Thermotoga maritima MSB8: one gene and its partner. The protein of the gene in region 1 interacts with the protein of each later gene in a pairwise test. Links are inferred from orthologs where the notes say so. Each region holds a gene or a part of one and is shown in the gene's direction. Other genes may lie near its edges. The genes, in order: uvrB and uvrA.

The links.
Region 2: the proteins of uvrB (region 1) and uvrA interact in binary tests that used the Escherichia coli proteins (3 or more experiments, as listed by UniProt). The link is inferred for Thermotoga maritima MSB8 from one-to-one orthologs.

What each region holds. Positions count from the first base shown.
Region 1 is NC_000853.1:1,730,212-1,739,562, reverse strand. What follows is about bases 546-3,498. They hold uvrB (excinuclease ABC subunit UvrB), read left to right. Parts: upstream 546-1,001; coding sequence 1,002-2,996; downstream 2,997-3,498. Other genes in these bases: TM_RS08955 (2-oxoacid:acceptor oxidoreductase family protein), read right to left, coding at 3,129-3,498; TM_RS08970 (transketolase), read right to left, coding at 546-885. Also shown: more of TM_RS08970, read right to left, coding at 1-545; more of TM_RS08955, read right to left, coding at 3,499-3,689; TM_RS08950 (thiamine pyrophosphate-dependent enzyme), read right to left, coding at 3,691-4,434; TM_RS08945 (3-methyl-2-oxobutanoate dehydrogenase subunit VorB), read right to left, coding at 4,425-5,486; TM_RS08940 (4Fe-4S dicluster domain-containing protein), read right to left, coding at 5,499-5,732; TM_RS08935 (hypothetical protein), read right to left, coding at 5,729-6,385; buk (butyrate kinase), read right to left, coding at 6,354-7,481; TM_RS08925 (phosphate acyltransferase), read right to left, coding at 7,486-8,367; buk (butyrate kinase), read right to left, coding at 8,364-9,351. UniProt on the Escherichia coli protein: The UvrABC repair system catalyzes the recognition and processing of DNA lesions. A damage recognition complex composed of 2 UvrA and 2 UvrB subunits scans DNA for abnormalities.
Region 2 is NC_000853.1:502,390-512,138, reverse strand. Bases 2,143-5,493 are described here. They hold uvrA (excinuclease ABC subunit UvrA), read left to right. Parts: upstream 2,143-2,542; coding sequence 2,543-5,293; downstream 5,294-5,493. Other genes in these bases: TM_RS02465 (TIGR00529 family membrane protein), read left to right, coding at 2,143-2,546. Outside these bases: TM_RS02485 (acyl-CoA dehydratase activase), read right to left, coding at 1-981; more of TM_RS02465, read left to right, coding at 1,398-2,142; tyrS (tyrosine--tRNA ligase), read left to right, coding at 5,547-6,752; TM_RS02445 (outer membrane anchor protein OmpA1), read left to right, coding at 6,835-8,037; TM_RS02440 (outer membrane porin OmpB), read left to right, coding at 8,072-9,325; TM_RS02430 (cysteine hydrolase family protein), read left to right, coding at 9,519-9,749. UniProt on the Escherichia coli protein: The UvrABC repair system catalyzes the recognition and processing of DNA lesions. UvrA is an ATPase and a DNA-binding protein. A damage recognition complex composed of 2 UvrA and 2 UvrB subunits scans DNA for abnormalities.

The sequences.
Region 1 (9,351 bases):
TTTTTCCACTGGAAGTTGTTTTCTTTTTTCGATGTACACATCAACATCGTTTTCAATTCCGAGTTCCGCGAGGGCTTTTTCGAGTTCTTCTCTGTTCAAAGGCTTTCCGTGGTATTTCACCTCGTTTTCCATGAAAGATACGCCTTTTCCCATGACCGTTTTGGCGATTATGGCAACGGGATTCAGTTCGTCTTCTACCGCTTCTTTCAGTGCGAGATAGATCTGTTCGTAGTCGTGCCCATCGATCTCGATGACCCTCCAGCCGTCCGCTAAGTAGTTTTCCTTTATGTTCACGGGCATGACGTCTCTGGCACGGCCACTGATCTGGGCGTCGTTGTAGTCGATGATCACTGTGAGATTCGTGACACCGTACTTTTTCGCCACTCTTCTTGCCTCCGCCACCTGTCCTTTTGCCTGTTCTGCGTCACTCATGAGAACAAAGACGTGGTAATCTTTTCCTGTGAACCTGGATGCGAGGGCAAAACCGAGTCCGGCTGAAAGACCCTGACCGAGGTTTCCGGTTGTCCAGTCGATGATCCCAACACCTCGGGTCACGTGTCCTTCAAAAACGGAAGCGGGGTGTCTGAATCCTGCGAGGACTTCATCGAGATCGACAAACCCCAAACGAGCCATAGCTGCGTAGACACCCGGAGAAGTGTGTCCATGGCTGATCACGATTCTGTCTCTTGCAGGATCATCGACGGGTCTGAGTTTTGCGTACTTGAAGACGGTAAGATAAAGATCGATCGAAGACATGGATCCTCCAGGATGGCCTGAGTTAGCTATGTAGGTCATTTTCAGTATGTCGCCACGGCAGAGCCTTCCGAGTTCTTTCAACTCTTTGAGTTCGCTTTCTGGAAGTTTTTCATAGGGAAACCTTTCCATCGTTAAACCTCACCTCCCACAACTGGGTCATAATATTGATCAAGAGATAGTTGTATCTGTCCTTTGAGATTCTACCATTATAGATATGTTAAAAAGTTTTCCAGGAGGAAAAAATTGTGTTCAAGCTGGTGAGTGAATTTGAGCCAACGGGTGACCAGCCACAGGCCATAGAAAAACTTGTAGAAGGTTTGAACAGGGGAATGAGATTTCAAACGCTCCTCGGTGTTACGGGGAGCGGAAAGACTTTCACCATGGCCAACGTGATAGCGCGTGTGAACAGACCCGCCCTTGTGATCTCACCGAACAAGACGCTTGCCGCCCAGCTTTATCAGGAGTTCAAAACGTTCTTCCCGGAAAATCGAGTGGAGTTCTTCATAAGTTACTACGATTACTATCAACCGGAGGCCTATATTCCAACGAAGGATCTTTACATAGAGAAGAACGCTGACATCAACGATGTGATCGTGCGAATGAGAATGTCCACGTTGAAATCTGTGAGAACTCGTCGCGATGTGGTGGTAGTTGCGAGTGTTTCGTGTATTTACGCCACGGGAGACCCGAACGATTTCGATAGGATGAACATAAATCTCGCTGTTGGAGATAGAATAGACGTTCTGGAACTCGCGGAAAGACTGGCAAGGATAGGCTATCAGAGAACGGAGGATGTGTCTCTTTCTGGATGTTTCAGGCTGAAGGGAGACACGGTGGAGATCTACCCGACGTATCAGGATGAAGGGATCAGGATCGAATTCTTCGGAGACGAAGTGGACTCGATAACGTTGATAGACAGATTCAATCGCACCACACTGGAGCACCTTGACAAGATCATCATCTATCCCGCCGTTGAATTTATCACAACGGAGGAGAAACTCAAAAGAGCCGTCGAATCAATAAGGGAGGAGCTTAACGAAAGACTCTCAGAGCTCAAAAAACAGGGAAAGATCCTCGAGTACGAACGCTTGAAGCAGAGAACTCTGAACGACATAGAGCTGCTGGAGACCATGGGATACTGTCCTGGAATAGAGAACTACTCCAGGCACTTCGATGGAAGAAAGCCGGGAGAGCCTCCGTACACTCTTCTCGATTATTTCGATAAAGATTTCATCGTTTTCATAGACGAGTCACACATCACGGTTCCTCAACTCAGGGCCATGTACAACGGAGACAGATCCAGAAAGAAAAATCTGGTCGAATACGGTTTTCGTCTGCCTTCCGCTTACGACAACAGACCGCTGACTTTCGAAGAATTTTTGAAAAAAACAGGCCAGATCATCTTCGTTTCCGCTACGCCGGGAGACTTCGAACTCTCGATCTCTGAACAGGTCGTCGAGCAGATCATTAGACCCACAGGACTCGTGGATCCAGAGGTGGAGGTACGTCCCACCGCGGGGCAAGTGGATGATCTTGTGAACGAGATCGTGAAAGTGAAAGAAAGAGGGGAGAGGGCCCTCGTTACGGTGCTCACCAAAAAAACGGCAGAGCTTTTGAGTGAACATCTGACGGAACTTGGAATAAGATCGCTCTATCTTCACTCCGAACTGGACGCCATAGAAAGGGTTGAGGTCCTGAAGAAACTGAGGCGAGGAGACGTAGACGTGGTCGTTGGTGTGAACCTTCTGAGGGAGGGTCTCGATCTTCCCGAGGTGTCACTGGTAGCGATCATGGACGCGGACGTGGAAGGCTTCCTGCGATCTGAAACAACGCTCATCCAGATTATAGGGAGAACCGCAAGGAACGTCAACGGGAAGGTCATCATGTACGCCGACAGGATAACAAACGCGATGAAGAGAGCCATCGAAGAAACGAACAGAAGAAGGAGAATTCAGCTCGAGTACAATAGAAAACACGGTATCACTCCACGTTCCGTGATAAAGCCTCTGGAGATAGAAGTATTCGAACAGTTCATGGTGAAAGAAGAGCCTGAGAGGTACGGAGACACTGTGAAAAACATCTTTGAGATGAAGAAAACGCTCTCCCCAGAGGAGTACATGGCCGTTCTCGAAGAGGAAATGTATCGGGCTGCAAGTGAGCTCAGGTACGAAGATGCAGCGGCCTTGAGGGATGAGCTGTTCAGAATCAGGGAAGAGATAAAAAAGAAAAAGGGGCTCTGAGCCCCTTTCTTCTTTCTGGCGGGGACGACGGGATTTGAACCCGCGACCACCGGTGTGACAGACCGGCATGCTAACCAGGCTGCACCACGTCCCCTGAACCGAATACTATTTTCTCAGAAAAGTCACGGGTTGTCAAGAGGATTTGTGGTGCAAACTACCGATGAACTCCCTGCCTTTTTTTATAGCGATCAGATCGATTTTGAGAAGATCTTCCTTGGTTTTTGAAAGTTTCTCTCTGAGTACTTCTTCTACAGCTTCAAAGCTCACTGTTCTTGTTAGTTCCAGAAAGGCTCCGAGCATCACCATGTTCGCGGCTTTCACGCTTCCCGCTTCTTCCGCCATTTCGTTCGCTGGTATTTCGATCGTTTCTATATCGTCCCTTTCTACGATTTGTTCAACAACAGAAGAATTGACCAAGAGCAGACCACCGGATCTGAGTTTTGCTCCAAATTTCATCATGGAGGGAAAGTTCATTACTATCACTTCCGTGGGATGATCAACCACGGGGGAAGTGATTGGTTTTTCATCCACGATCACGGTGCAGTTGGCGGTTCCTCCTCTCATTTCGGGACCGTACGAAGGAAGCCAGGTGGCGTTTTTCCCTTCTTTAACAGCAGCTGCGGCAATTATCTGTCCTGTGAGCATGATTCCCTGACCACCAAAGCCGGCTATTATTATCGCGTGATACGCCATATCAATCGCCCACCTTGTCAACAAAAACTTTCGGAGGAAATTCCTTTACCATGTTCTCTAGAAGCCAGTTTTGAGCTTCCACTGGACTCATCCCCCAGTTTGTAGGGCAGGTGCTGAGCACTTCCACCATTCCGAATCCCAATCCCTTTATCTGTGCGAGGAAAGCTTTCTTTATGGCTTTTTTTGTGTTCAGAATATCCTTTGTGGTACTCACCGTTGTACGTTCAAGGTAAGCGACTCCATCGATCGTACTCAGAGCTTCAGAAACGTGAAGAGGATATCCGTCATTTGCTGCGGTTCTACCGTATGGGGTCGTGGTGGTTTTCTGCCCCAAAAGGGTGGTGGGTGCCATCTGTCCACCCGTCATACCGTACACCGCGTTGTTGACAAATATCGTTGTCAATTTTTCTCCTCGGTTCGCCGCGTGGATTGTCTCTGCGATTCCGATGGCCGCGAGATCCCCATCTCCCTGATAGGTGAAGACTATCATGTCCGGGAGTGCTCTTTTTATACCGGTTGCCACTGCGAGTGCTCTTCCGTGCGGGGCTACCGTCCCATCCACATCGAAAAACTCGTAAGCGAAAACAGAGCATCCGACGGGGGCAACCATTATGGTTTTTTCCTGAATGTCCAGCTCATCTATCACTTCTGCTATCAGCCTGTGTATTATTCCATGGTGGCATCCTGGACAGTAAGTGAATTCTCTATCACTCAAGGCTTTCGGTCTTTTGAATATCACTTCCATTTCCTCACCTCCTTGAAAGCAAACAGTATTTCTTCGGGTGTTGGAACAACTCCTCCCATGCGTCCGTAGAAGTGTACCGGCACTTTCCCTTCTACCGAAATCTGAACGTCTTCGACCATCTGTCCGGAACTCATTTCCACAACGAAGATGAGTTGCACTTTTTTGGCCAGTTCTTTGAGCCTTCTTTTCGGGAAAGGCCAGAGTGTCACAGGTCTGAACAGGCCAGCCGGTATTCCTTCTTCTCTCAGAGAGTCCACAACGCTCTTGAGGATTCTTCCCATCGTACCGTAGCCAACCATCAGATACTCTGCACCATCCACTCTGTACTCTTCCCATCGCTGTTCTGACGCTTCTATCAGCCTGTACTTTTCCTGTAAGCGCTTGTTCATTTTCTCAAGACCGACAGGATCTATGTTGAAAGCGGCTATTCTGTGCGGCTCTCTGTTTCTGGCACCTCGAAGTGCCCAATCCGAATGATCTGGAAGGGTGGACAAATCTCTCATCTCCGGCAGCTCAACAGGTTCCATCATCTGGCCGATCATTCCATCCGCCAGTATGAGAACGGGATTTCTGTATCTGTCAGCGAGATCAAAAGCCAGCTGGGTCAGATCCACGGCTTCCTGAAGTGTTGATGGTGCAAGAACGATCAGTCTGTAATCCCCGTGGCCTCCTCCTTTCACGGCTTGAAAATAATCACCCTGAGAAGGCTGGATGTTTCCAAGTCCGGGACCTCCACGCACCACGTCGACGAAAACGCAGGGAAGTTCTGCGCCTGCAATGTAGGAGATCCCCTCCTGCATCAGGCTGAAACCAGGAGACGATGTCGATGTCATAACACGTTTTCCGGTGCAAGCGGCTCCATAAACCATGTTGACCGTTGCTATTTCACTTTCGGTCTGAAGGAAAACACCTCCTACTTCAGGAAGTCTTCTTGCCATGTATTCTGCTATTTCGCTCTGGGGAGTGATTGGATAAGCAAAGTACAATCTGCAACCCGCTCTTATCGCAGATTCCGCTATCGCTTCGTTTCCTTTCATCATGAGTTTTTTCATAAGCACCACTCCTCAAACCTTTACGTTGGTTTTCTTCTGAACCTCTCTGAACACGGTTATACAAACATCCGGGCACGTGAGATAACAGAAACCGCAGGCTATGCAGTCATCTCCCCTGTACACCGCGGGGTGATAGCCTTTCGAGTTGTATCTGTGGGAGAACTCGATCACCTTTGCAGGACACACGGAGATGCATAGACCGCAACCCTTGCACCTTTCTGAATCGATCGTTATGTAGCCTCTCATGTTCTCATCCCCCCGATTCCCAGTTTTCTTTTCATGAACCTTCTGATGCTGAAAAGAGGATAGTCAGTCTCAGGAGGATCGATCAGCTCTTCTGGAACCACGGTGAAAAGAACCTTTATCCCTGTTTTCCTGGAAACTTCTGAAACTATTCGTTCTCCCTCAAGAACAACTTCCGCTGTGGTCATGTCTCCAAGATTGGAATTGTTTATCAGGAAATCGATCTTCATCTTGGAAAGAGTGGATATCTTCTTCAAGTTTTCGATGATATCTTCCGGACGTTCACAGAACGGTCTGAAGGCATTTACGACAAAATAAGTGTGAGTGTTTTTTCCATTCATGAGATGTCTTAGGGCTCCTACCGCTTTTGCTCCGTCTTCTCCTCCCGTGTCGATGACGGCTTCTTCACTGGACAGCCAGTCTGTGTTCTTTGGTATGATCGGCAAGTCGCTGTATCTGAGGTTGTCTCCCACTGTCACAACGTGGATTCCGAGTTCTTCTAACTTTTTCTTCAGGTCTCTCAATCTGAAATAAGGTGTTACCACATCCAGATCGACCAGTGATACGTCCTTCCCCGAACTCTTCAGTTTTAAGGCCAGATTGATCGATATTTCTGTTTTTCCGCTACCGTAAGATCCCATCAAGATACGAATCATACCTTTCTCTCCACCTTCGAGATTCTTCAGAATAATTTTTTGGCTTTTCTTCACCTCTCAGCACCCGCAGTGCCGAAAGGGCAAGTGCTTTTTCCTCGTTGCTTCCTGGAAAGACAAGTACCGGTGCTATGAAACTCACCCTTTTGGTGATCCATGGAACCAGAAACTCTTTTTCATGAGCCAGACCACCTGTGAGAACTATGAAATCAACCTCACCTTTCAAAACGGCTGCCATCTTACCTATCCACTTGGCTATCTGATAGGCCATCGCTCTGTAAACCCTCTTCGCCCACTCATCACCCTGTTTGATTCTTCTGACCACCTCTCTGGCATCGCTGGTTCCAAGATACGCCACGAGTCCACCGTTTCCCACGATACGTTTCTTCATCTCTTCGTAAGTGAATTTCCCGCTGAAACAAAGGTCAACAAGCTGTGTCAGAGGTAGCGTTCCGCTTCTTTCAGGTGTGAACGGTCCGTCCCCGTCCAGAGCGTTGTTCACGTCGATCACTCTTCCCTTTCTGTGTGCGGCGATTGATATGCCCCCACCCATGTGAGCCACAACGAGGTTCATCTCTTCGTATCTTTTATTCATCATCCTGGCAACTTCTTTTGCAACGGTCTTCTGGTTCAAAGCGTGAAATATAGATTTTCTCTGATAGTTTGGATGTCCGCTGACACGTGCAACATCTTCCATTTCATCGACAACGACGGGATCCACCACGTAGGCTGGAACACCCGTTTCAGACGAGAATCTGTGGGCTATGATCGCTCCCAGATTCGAAGCGTGTTCTCCGTTTTTTCCTGATTTCAGGGTTTTTATCATTAGGCCGTCCACCAGATACACTCCCCCGGGTATGGGATCGAGGAGTCCTCCTCGGCTGACAAAAGCGGAAAAAGAACTCAGACTGTATCCAGTTTCTTCGACGAACTGTCTCGCTATCTTTTCCCTGAATTCAAGCTGATCCAGGATTTTCTGGAATCTGCCGAGTTCATCCGGTGAATGACTGAAATTTTGCATCTTCACCATTCTTTCGTCTTCGAATATGGACAGCTTTGTGGATGTAGAACCGGGATTTATGGTGAGGATTCTGAACACACGATCACCCCTTTTTCTGTGCGACCAGTACGCTCAAAGCGATGGAAAGGAATCTCGTTTCCTCGTCGTCTGCCCTGGAGGTGAGGACAACTGGTACTCTGCCACCGACAACAACGATCGCCGCTCTCCCGCGAGCCATGTATACGAGCGATTTGCTGAGGATGTTTCCTGTTTCTATGCTGGGAACTATCAGTATATCGGCATCTCCCGCTACTGGACTGTTCCCTGCTTTCGAAGCCAACTCTTCACTGATAGCCAGATCGAGTGTTAAAGGTCCGTCAACGATGCAGTCGTTCCTTTGCTGGAATATTTTCGACAGTGCGGCAATCTCGAGAGTTAGAGGACTTTTCAGATCACCCGTTCCCAGGAGTGCGATCTTTGGTTTCTCTATGCCGAGGGCTCGGGCGACCAGAATCGAGTTTTCCACGATGTCCATTCTCTGCTGAAGATTTGGTGAGATGACGAGTCCACCATCCGAGATGATCAGAATTTTGTGGTATCCAGGGACTTCATGGACGCTGACAGCAGAGAGAGTTCTACCCGTTCTGAGACCGTACTCTTTCTTGAGAAACACGGAGAACAGATCGCTTGTTTTGATTTTTCCTTTCATCAGTATCTGCGTTTCATTCCTTGATACGCTTTCGACAGCTTTCCTGACCGCTTCGAAAGGATCCTCAACGTGAACGATTTCTGCTTCCAGTTCGAGGTTCATTCGTTCCACGAGTGTCTCTATATCTTTTCTCTTTCCAAAGAGCACCGGATCTACGATTTCTTCCTCCTTAGCTCTTGCAACGGCTTTCAAAACCTCTTCATCCTCTGCTGCCCCAACGGCGATCTTCATTCTTTTTCCCCGAACCAGTTCAACCATCTCCAGAAGATTCTTCATTCGACCACACTCCGATAGTCCATCGCTTTTTCCTCTCCTCTGAGCACCCTCAAAACACCGAGCGCGAGGGCTTCCATTTCCAGCTCTCCTGGAATCACCTCTACTTTTCCGAACTTTTCGATGTAATCTGTGATCATCCGGACGAATCTGATTTCGTGGGCCATACCACCCGTTATCACTATGGCGTCGGGTTTTTCTCCAAGGACAGCGCACATTCCACCGATTTCTTTAGCGATCTGATAGGCCATGGCTTCAACGACCAGTTTCGCTTTCCTCGAGGTTTCCATACTATCGAGGGCTTTCTTGAGGTTCTTTGTTCCAAGGTACGCCAGGAGCCCTCCTTTTCTGGTGAATTCTTCTTTCAGTTCGGCGGCTGAGTGTTTACTGGAGTAGGCCGTCTTCACAACGTCTCCAACGGGAAGCTCTCCCGTTCGCTCTATACTGAAGGGTCCTTCGTCGTTGGCGTTGTTCACGTCTATTATCTTTCCGTTTTTACAGGCACAAACAGAGATTCCGCTTCCAAGATGTGCCACTACGATCTTCACTTCTTCTGGTGTTTTGCCCATCTCTCTGGAAACCTTTCTCAATACCGCTTTGATGTTCAGAGCGTGAGAATAGCTTTTTCTTTCGATTTCAGGGATGCCAGAGAAACGCGCCTCATCACACATCTCATCCACTGAAACCGGATCTACCACAAAACAGGGTATCCCGTGGGGTTTTCCCAGTTTGTAGCCGATTACGGCTGCCAGATTGGATACATGATCAACGGGAGAACGATTGATGAGGTAATCCACCATGTATTCATTTACAACATAAGTTCCCCCCGGAACCGGCTCGAGTACACCACCTCTGGCAGCGATCGCGCTGAAGTCTTCTATCCTGTAGCCGACCTCGTCTATGAAGTCTTCCACCGCTTTTCTTCTCAAAGGTTCCTGATCCATAGACCTTTTGAATTTCTTCAGCTCTTCAACGCTGTGGGAGACG
Region 2 (9,749 bases), 1.2 Mb from region 1 along the record:
GTAACACTGTCGTGCCGCTCTTATGGGATCTCCCAGAGTTCGAAGGTACACTCCCGCCAGGATGGCTTCATCATCGTATCTCATCAGCACCGCTTTCGTTGTGGTGGATCCAACGTCTATTCCCAGCACACACACATCTCCATCTCTTGCCTGCTGGAACGGCATTTCCTTGAACTCGACCATGTGCAGGTACTTTTTGAGAGGCTCGTGAGTGGGAAAACTGGTAATTTCTTCTTTTTTGATCGTGAAGGTCTTTTTTGATACCACTCCGTTCAGCTTTCCCCACAGGTAAGCCCCATAGGCTTCGAAGAACAGCGCTTCTTCCGGAACGATCACTTCCAGAACTCTTTCCAGGTGCTTCAACATGAGCCTGTTTCTCGTCGTTCCACCAACAAGGAGGACTTTCTTCACTCCTGCCTTGTGAGCCAGTTCCACTATCTTGTCGGCCATCACCTTTCCAAGGCCGTTCAGAACGAGTTCTTTTGGAACTCCTTTGTTCAGCGCGTGGGTGCAATCGCTTTTGCAGAAAACGGTACACCTCGAGGAGAGTTCATAGTACTCTTCCGTCTCGACACTGTTCGCCTCCTCAAGAGATATTCCCATCCTCTGAAGCTGCTGAAGGAAGAATTCCCCCGTTCCCGAGGCGCACTTGCTACCCGTGTATATGCCGGTTATGATTCCCTTATCGTTCACTCTGTAGAGAATGGTGTTCTCCCCGCCGGCACTGACAACGGCTTCGACCTTTCCGTATTTTTTTATGAGATGCCTGTAAGCGATTTCCGTTGCCTCTGCTTCAGATATCTGAGGCAGATCTATTATTTTTCTTGTCTTTCGACCTGTGATGACCACTGGTCCTTCATCGAGAAAGGTGGGGATCATCATGGAAAGAAGGGCGAGGGGATCTCCGTTGTGAGGAAGATTTCCTTTCTCCTTTTCACTGTAGAATGAAACACTCGAGGAACCGATGCACACGCCGGTCATTTCACATCACCTCTTTGTTGAATATTTTAACACCTACCGTTCGCAGTCTCAACTCACCTCTTGAAATCCTCTCCAGTCTGTGATATCATTTGTACCGGCGACCCGGTAGCTCAGCAGGCAGAGCACCTGACTTTTAATCAGGGGGTCGTGGGTTCGAATCCCACCCGGGTCACCAGCGGTGCGAGAGTGGCGGAACTGGCAGACGCGCTGGACTTAGAATCCAGTGGGCTGAAGCCCGTGTGGGTTCAAGTCCCACCTCTCGCACCAAGATAGAGCAGGCGGGTGTAGCTCAGTGGTAGAGCACCAGCTTGCCAAGCTGGGGGTCGCGGGTTCGAATCCCGTCGCCCGCTCCAGACAAAAAAGAAGGGGAAATTTCCCCTTCTTCTTTTTCTTTATGTCGTGGAGGTAGAAGAGCCTTGAACACTCTGTCGGTGTTGTTATCCCTCTTCACAGTCATTGTTGTGCAGAGAGTTTTTAAAAAACTTTCCATTTCTCTGCTCTCCGGTGTCATCGTGATGATTCTCTCTCTCAAGGTGAGGAACATTCTGGAAATCTTTTTCTGGACAGTCTCTTCAGATTCCTTCTGGTCACTCATAGTGACGGTTTTTCTGATATACCTTCTTTCAGGGATGATGGAAAAATCGGGTGATTACAGCCGCTTTTCCGAGGAAATGCGAACTATCTTTTCGAAGAACGTGGATTCGTTCGTCCCCGCTCTCATAGGTCTCATGCCGATGCCCGGCGGAGCTCTCTTCACAGCTCCCATAGTGAAGAACTCACTTCCCGAAGAGAACTCGTTGAAACTCGCCGTCAAGAACTACTGGTTCAGACACACGATAGAATTCTTCTGGCCCATATATCCCGCTGTGGTGCTCGTCTCTGAACTCTCCGGAATTCATCCGGGAAAGGTTTCTCTGACTCTCTTTCCTGTGTTCGCCATAGCCTTTTTTCTGGGATGGTTTTTTTTCAATGGGAAGCAACTTCCTTGTCTCTCTAAACCTAGATCGTTTTTCAATCTTTTTCCACTGATACCTGTTCTGGGAACGGGTGTTCTCATACTCCTTTTCAAAGTTTCAGGATGGTTCGCACTTCTTTTGAGCACATCGGGTTATGCGGTATTCAGGAGAAGATACCTTCTAAAGACTCTGAAGCAGGTTTTCAATAAGTGGGATGTTTTTCTCGTCCTCTTTTTTGTTTACATCTACAAAGTCGTAGTTGAACACTCCGGCGTGGGTGAAGGCATCGCGGCTGAATTTGTCAGATGGAACCTTTCTCCCTGGATCCTTCTCATATTTTTACCTCTCGTGTCGGGAATCTCCACGGGTATCACACAGGCAGCCGTTGGTATTTCTCTTCCCGTTTTGATGGAGGTGTTCAGCAGCAAGTACGCCGTGTACACCTACATGTTCGCTGTGGGTGGTGTCATACTGTCTCCGGTTCATCTGTGTGTAGTGCTGTCTGCGAAATTCTTCGAGGTAGAGGTGTTCGACATTCTAAAGAAGGTGTTCCTCCCACTGGTGCTGACTCTGATCCTCGGCGCCCTCGTTTTGGGGGTGATCCTGTGAACGAAATCGTGGTGAAAGGAGCAAGAGTTCACAATCTGAAAAACATAACCGTGAGGATTCCAAAGAATAGGCTTGTTGTCATAACGGGAGTTTCGGGATCGGGAAAGTCTTCACTCGCCATGGACACGATATACGCCGAAGGACAGAGAAGATATCTGGAGTCACTTTCTACGTATGCGAGACAGTTCCTCGGCAACCTGAAAAAACCTGATGTTGACGAAATAGAAGGGCTTTCCCCCGCCATAGCCATAGATCAGAAAACCGTCTCTCACAATCCCAGATCAACCGTTGGAACGGTGACGGAAATTTACGATTACCTGAGGGTGCTCTACGCGAGGATAGGAAAAGCCCACTGCCCTGAGTGCGGAAGGCCTCTCGAGAAAAAGAGCATCGATGAGATCCTTCAGGATTTGTTCAATTCTTTCAAAGAAGGGAGTCGAATCTACATACTCGCACCAGTTGCGACGGAGAAGAAAGGAACATTCAAAAAAGAGATCGAAGAGTTCATTTCCAAAGGATTCGCGAGAATAGAAATAGACGGCGAGATTTACAGACTCGAGGAAGTGCCGGAACTCGACAAGAACAAACGACACACTGTGAAGCTGGTGGTCGATAGGTTGATCCTTGAAACCAGAAACGAACACAGGATACTGGACAGTCTCGAGCTAGCAATGAGGGAAGGAAAAGGATTCGTCGAGATCAGAAACGTCGACACCGGAGAAAGCAAGATCTTCAGCGAAAACCTCATGTGCCCGGTGTGTGGTATTGGGTTTCCAGAGATCACACCAAAGCTGTTTTCTTTCAACAGTCCGTATGGTGCGTGTCCGAACTGTCACGGCCTTGGCTTCACATTTGAGGTGGATCCATCCCTCGTGATAGACGAAGAGAAGAGCGTTCTCGAGGGTGCGATCATTCCGTACAGATGGGACAGAAGGCTCTCGAGATGGGTCGCAAGGGAGATAGAAAAGCGAGGCGTTTCCCCTCACCTTCCCTTCAAAGATCTGCCTGAAGATGTGAAAGAGTTCATCTTGTACGGAGATGATCGTTTCGAAGGAGTGGTTCCAAAAGTTCAGAGGTGGCACAGAGAAACGGAATCTCCTGAAATGAAGGAGTGGCTGGAAAAGAACTTCATCGTACAGAGAACCTGTTCCGTCTGCGGTGGGAGAAGATTGAACAGGGAAGCCCTCTCTGTGAAGATAAACGGTTTGAACATACACGAGTTCACCGAGCTTTCTATCTCAGAAGAACTCGAATTTTTGAAGAATCTGAATCTCACCGAAAGAGAGCGGGAAATCGTGGGAGAACTCCTGAAGGAAATAGAAAAAAGGCTCGAATTCCTCGTGGACGTTGGACTAGAATATCTCACTCTCTCCAGATCCGCCACCACACTCTCTGGAGGAGAATCTCAGAGAATAAGGCTCGCAACGCAGATAGGTTCGGGTCTCACAGGAGTCATCTACGTGCTGGATGAACCGACTATTGGACTCCACCCGAGGGACACAGAGCGACTGATAAAGACCCTCAAAAAGCTCAGGGATCTTGGAAACACGGTGATAGTGGTGGAACATGACGAAGAAGTGATCAGGAACGCTGACCACATTATAGACATCGGACCAGGTGGAGGAACGAACGGCGGTCGGGTCGTCTTCCAGGGCACTGTGGATGAACTTTTGAAAAATCCAGACAGCTCTCTGACGGGTGAATACCTCTCGGGGAAAAGAAAGATCACAGTAAACAAAACGAGGCGGCTTCCTTACGCGTCTTTGAAGATCAAAGGCGTTCGTCACAACAATCTGAAAAACATAGACGTTGAGATTCCCCTCGGTGTCTTCGTCTGTGTCACGGGAGTGTCGGGATCCGGAAAATCCTCCCTCGTCATGGAAACGCTCTACCCGGCGCTGATGAACCTCCTTCACAAAACCAAACTTCCCGCTGGAGAATTCGACTCAATTGAGGGACACGAGAACATCGACAAGATGATTGCAATTGACCAATCTCCCATTGGAAGAACACCGAGGAGCAACCCAGCCACCTACACCAAGGTGTTCGACGAAATAAGAAGCCTCTTTGCCATGACCCCCGCTGCTAAGGCACGTGGTTACAACAAGAGCAGGTTCAGCTTCAATCTGAAGGGAGGAAGGTGCGAAGCCTGTCAGGGTCAGGGTTACGTGAAGATAGAGATGCTCTTCCTTCCCGATGTGTACGTGGAGTGCGATGTTTGTAAGGGAAAGAGATACAACAGAGAAACACTCGAGATAACCTACAAAGGAAAGAACATTTCTGATATACTCGATATGACGGTGGATGAAGCGCTGGAGTTCTTCAAGAACATACCCTCTATAAAGAGAACGCTTCAGGTCTTGCACGATGTGGGCTTGGGATACGTGAAACTCGGGCAACCGGCCACCACCCTCTCCGGGGGTGAGGCGCAGAGAATAAAGCTTGCGTCTGAATTGAGAAAAAGGGACACAGGGAGAACCCTCTACATACTCGACGAGCCAACTGTTGGACTTCACTTTGAAGACGTGAGGAAACTCGTGGAAGTGCTCCACAGGCTGGTAGATAGAGGAAACACCGTAATCGTGATAGAACACAATCTCGATGTCATAAAGAACGCGGATCACATCATAGATCTCGGTCCTGAAGGTGGAAAAGAAGGTGGTTACATAGTTGCAACGGGAACACCAGAGGAAATAGCAAAGAATCCTCACTCTTACACCGGAAGATTCTTGAAGAACGTGTTATAATGCCCAGGGAGGTGTAGTGATGAAGACGTTTTTCCTAATCGTTCACACCATCATAAGCGTGGCTCTCATCTACATGGTCCAGGTGCAGATGTCGAAATTCTCAGAGCTCGGTGGTGCTTCGGAAGTGGAGGACTTCACACCGTTTTTGGAAGAAGAAAAGGCCTCGACACCGGTGGAAAGATCACTCTTGTCCTGTCTGTACTCTTTTTCGTTTCCTGCGTAGTAACAGCTTTCGTTCTAACGAGGTGATGGGATGACGCCGGAGGAACAGGTGAAAATTCTCAAAAGAAACGTTGTTGACCTCATAAGTGAAGAAGAACTCCTCGACAGAATAAAAAGAAAAGGAAAACTCCGCGTGAAACTCGGTGTGGATCCCTCAAGGCCCGATTTGCATCTGGGTCACGCGGTCGTTCTGAGGAAGTTGAGAGAATTTCAGGATCTCGGTCACACGGTCGTTCTGATCATAGGAGACTTCACCGCACGTATTGGTGATCCCTCCGGAAGAAACGAAACACGCCCCATGCTGACCAAAGAAGAGGTTCTGGAGAACGCAAAGACCTATCAGGAGCAGGCCTTCAAAATACTGGATCCCAAAAGAACGGAACTTCGCTTCAACGGTGAGTGGCTCGACAGGATGACCTTCGCAGATGTGATCATTCTGGCTTCGAAGTACACGGTTGCGAGGATGCTCGAGAGAGACGATTTCGCAAAGAGATTCAAAGAAGGCATTCCCATTGCCATATCAGAGTTTCTGTATCCGCTCGCACAGGCCTACGATTCCGTTGCCATCCAGTCAGATGTGGAACTCGGCGGAACGGATCAGCTTTTCAACCTCCTTGTGGGAAGGAAGATACAGGAAGAATACGGTCAAGAGCCCCAGATCGTCATGACGATGCCGATCATCGAGGGAACAGACGGAAAATTGAAGATGAGCAAAAGCTACGGAAACTACATCGCTTTCAACGATCCGCCCGAGGAGATGTACGGCAAACTCATGTCCATACCTGATGAACTCATCATAAAATACATGCGCCTTCTCACGGACATCCCAGAAGAACGGATCGAAGAGTACGAAAGAAAGATGAAGGAAAAAACGATCAATCCACGAGACGTGAAGATGGTTCTCGCGTACGAGATAACGCGCTTCTTCCATGGTGAAGAAAACGCAAAGAAGGCCCAGGAACACTTCGTGAAAGTCTTTCAAAAGAAAGAAATTCCTGACGAGATGCCGGTCGTTGAGATTTCTCAGGAGAAGAACATCGTGGATCTCCTCGTGGAGATAGGAGCTGCATCCAGCAAAAGTGAGGCTAAAAGACTCGTTTCTCAAGGTGGAGTGTACATCGACGGAGAGAGGATAGAGGACATAAAATTCACTGTAGAACCTGATGGAGAGCGAGTTTTGAGAGTTGGAAAGAGGAAGTTCTACAGAATATCAGGTGGAGAGACAAAAAAACTTTAGAAAACTCTTGAATTTCCTTTGGACGGGATGGTATAATCACCACAGGATTTAACTGTGATCAATGAGAAGGGAGGTTTGTCCCATGAAGAGAGTTCTTCTTACCGTTGCAATGCTGTCCGTTTTCTTCTCAGCGATGTTCGCGTTCTTCCCTGATGTTCCAAAAGATCACTGGGCTTACGAGTACGTCTGGAAGCTGTGGCAGAGGGGTATCTTCATAGGTTATCCGGACGGCGAGTTCAAAGGGGACAGGTACATCACCAGATACGAAGCAGCGACTGCGGTGAGCAGGCTCCTCGATTTCATCGAACAGAAGATGCTTGCGGGTGCTTCAGGTGATCTGGCACAGGTCGTTGGAAACCTCTCCGACAAGTACATGGCCCTCGAGGAGAAGGTTAACGGTCTCACCGGCATACTGGACACTCTTGCATCTCAGATAGGTACCACTCAGGCCAATCTCACAGAAACCGAAAGAGAACTGCTCGAGAAGATCGATGCTGTGAAAGAAGAGATCGAGATGGAGTTCGACAAAGAGATCTCGCTCAACAGAGAAGTTGTGAACAACATCGGGCTCAAACTTGGAAATCTCTCCAGAGACTACGAAAGATACAAGGAGAATGTGGACGCAAAGATCTCCGAAGTGAACGAAAAACTCGCAGCCCTTGAAAAGGACCTTGGAAACAAGATCGCCGATCTCGAAGGAATAGTCAACCTTCACGAGAAAGACATCATAAACATCTACAACAAGATCAGTTCCGTTAACGAAGAACTCAACAACAAAATCGCCGCGACAGAAGAGAAACTCTCCAGGAAAGATGAAGAAATCTCCGCAATGGTCGAACTTCACGAAAAAGACATCATAAACCTCTACAACAAAGTCGCTGCACTCAACGAAGATCTCAACAAAAAAATACTTGACACGAAGGCCGAACTTTCTGCTAAAATAGAGTCACAGGAGAAAACGTTGAACATGGTCTACACAAAACTCCTCGACACAGAAAGCAAATTGAACGATGAAATTTCCGCTCTCAAGGAAAAGGACGCGGAGATACAGAAGACGGTTGATCTTCATGAACAGGATATCGTCAACCTCTACGGAAAAACGTCGTCTCTCGAAGAAGACCTCAACATGAAGTACAACGAGACTAACGAAAAGATCGATCAGGTGAAGGCGGAACTCGAGGACAAAATCGAAAGCGTGAAGGCTTACAACAGGAATCTCAGCATCCTCACAGGTGCGTTCTTTGGAATTCTCGGTCTCATTCTGATCGCAATCAGTGGTAAATAAAACCAAAATTTATTCTGAGGGGAGGTAAGATGTTATGAAGAAGTTGCTCGCTCTTTTCCTGGTACTGGGTCTTTTAGTCACAGCAGCGTTTGCCTACGAAGACGTCGTTAAAGTCAATGTCTCTGGAACTGGCTACTTCAACGCGTACCTCGATGAAGAAGGCATCGATCTTGAAGGTGGTATTAGTGATTTGTCTGTGTCCATTTCTCCAAGCTCTGGCAGTGTAACAGCACCTGCTACCATTACAGCAGAATTTTCCATTGACGTCCTTGGAACAGACGCTTCTCTCAGCAAGATAGCTGTCACAACGGATCTGTTCGATCTCACTTACTACAACTCTGATATCTATGGGGATGGCTATGTGTTCTACTACGTAGGAGACAGAGCACTTGAATTTACGCCAAAACTTGGTCTTGAAGGAATTTCTCTGACCGCCTACTTTGCAGACATTGTGTCTGAGACAGATCTCACCAACGCCACGAATGATACCAACAATTACTTCGACGACGCTGTTGCTCTGAAACTCGGTGTGACGAACCTTGATCTCCTTGATGCGACACTCTTCGGTGCGTTCTATGATACTGATACGAACAATGCCACAAGCGCCTATGGCTATGCTGCCCACTTGAATCTCACTGGAAAAGACATCCTTGAAAATCTCGTGGTCGATCTTGCCTACGCCTACGAAGCAACCAGCATGTACCTGGTAGAAGCACAGTACAGCAAATCCTTTGAAATGGAACCTGTTACTCTGACGGTGTCTCCATACTTTGTCTATTCTGAAGGAGCCCCCACATACTACGACGATGATTCTGTTGATGGCGATGGCTGGACAGCACCCTGGGGATCCAAACTCGTGAAAGTTGGTCTCAAAGCGGAAGCTGGTGTCACCGATGAAGTGACCTTCAGTGCAGAACTGACACCGACTTACGATCTTGATGCCAATTCTTTCAGCCTGCCTGTGACGCTTGCTCTTGCTTACGACTCCGATATGGCAGAGGCAAATGTGAGCGCTTCCTGGGATGATGCTGTCGCTTCTGCTACTAATGTCACCATCGATGCCAACCTGACAGTCACAGCCGTTGAAAATCTTACAGTCAAAGCAGCTGCACAATACAAAGTTGCCACCAACGAACTGGGTTACAACGTCGACACCAGCTACGTCTACGGACCTCTCACAACAGGATTCTTCTTCGGAACTCTGTTTGATTCCAATAGTGATGGTACTGCTGATATCAACGATTACTTCACCTGGTACCTCTACTTGAAAGCTTCCGTTGCATTCTAATCCACACCACCGCAAATCAACCCCCGGCACTTGCCGGGGGTTTTGTTTTGTTGTATAATTTAAAACTGGAGGCGTGTCCGAACTGGCTAAGGAGCCGGTCTTGAAAACCGGTGGGCCGGAAGGCCCGTGTGGGTTCGAGTCCCACCGCCTCCGCCAGCCCCGTACGGGGCTTTTCTTTTTAGGGGGTGAAAACGTGAGAGCCCTTCTTGTAGTGGACCTCCAGAGGGATTTCGTTGACGAAGGCGGTGCTCTTTACTTCGAAGGAGCAGAAAAGGTGATCAATCCCATTTTGAAGTGGGTTGAAGAGTTCAAAAAGGAAAACCTTCCCATCATCACCACACAGGACTGGCACGATCCTGAAGACAGAGAATTCAACATCTGGCCAAAACACTGCGTTGCAAACACTGATGGTGCAAGACTCACT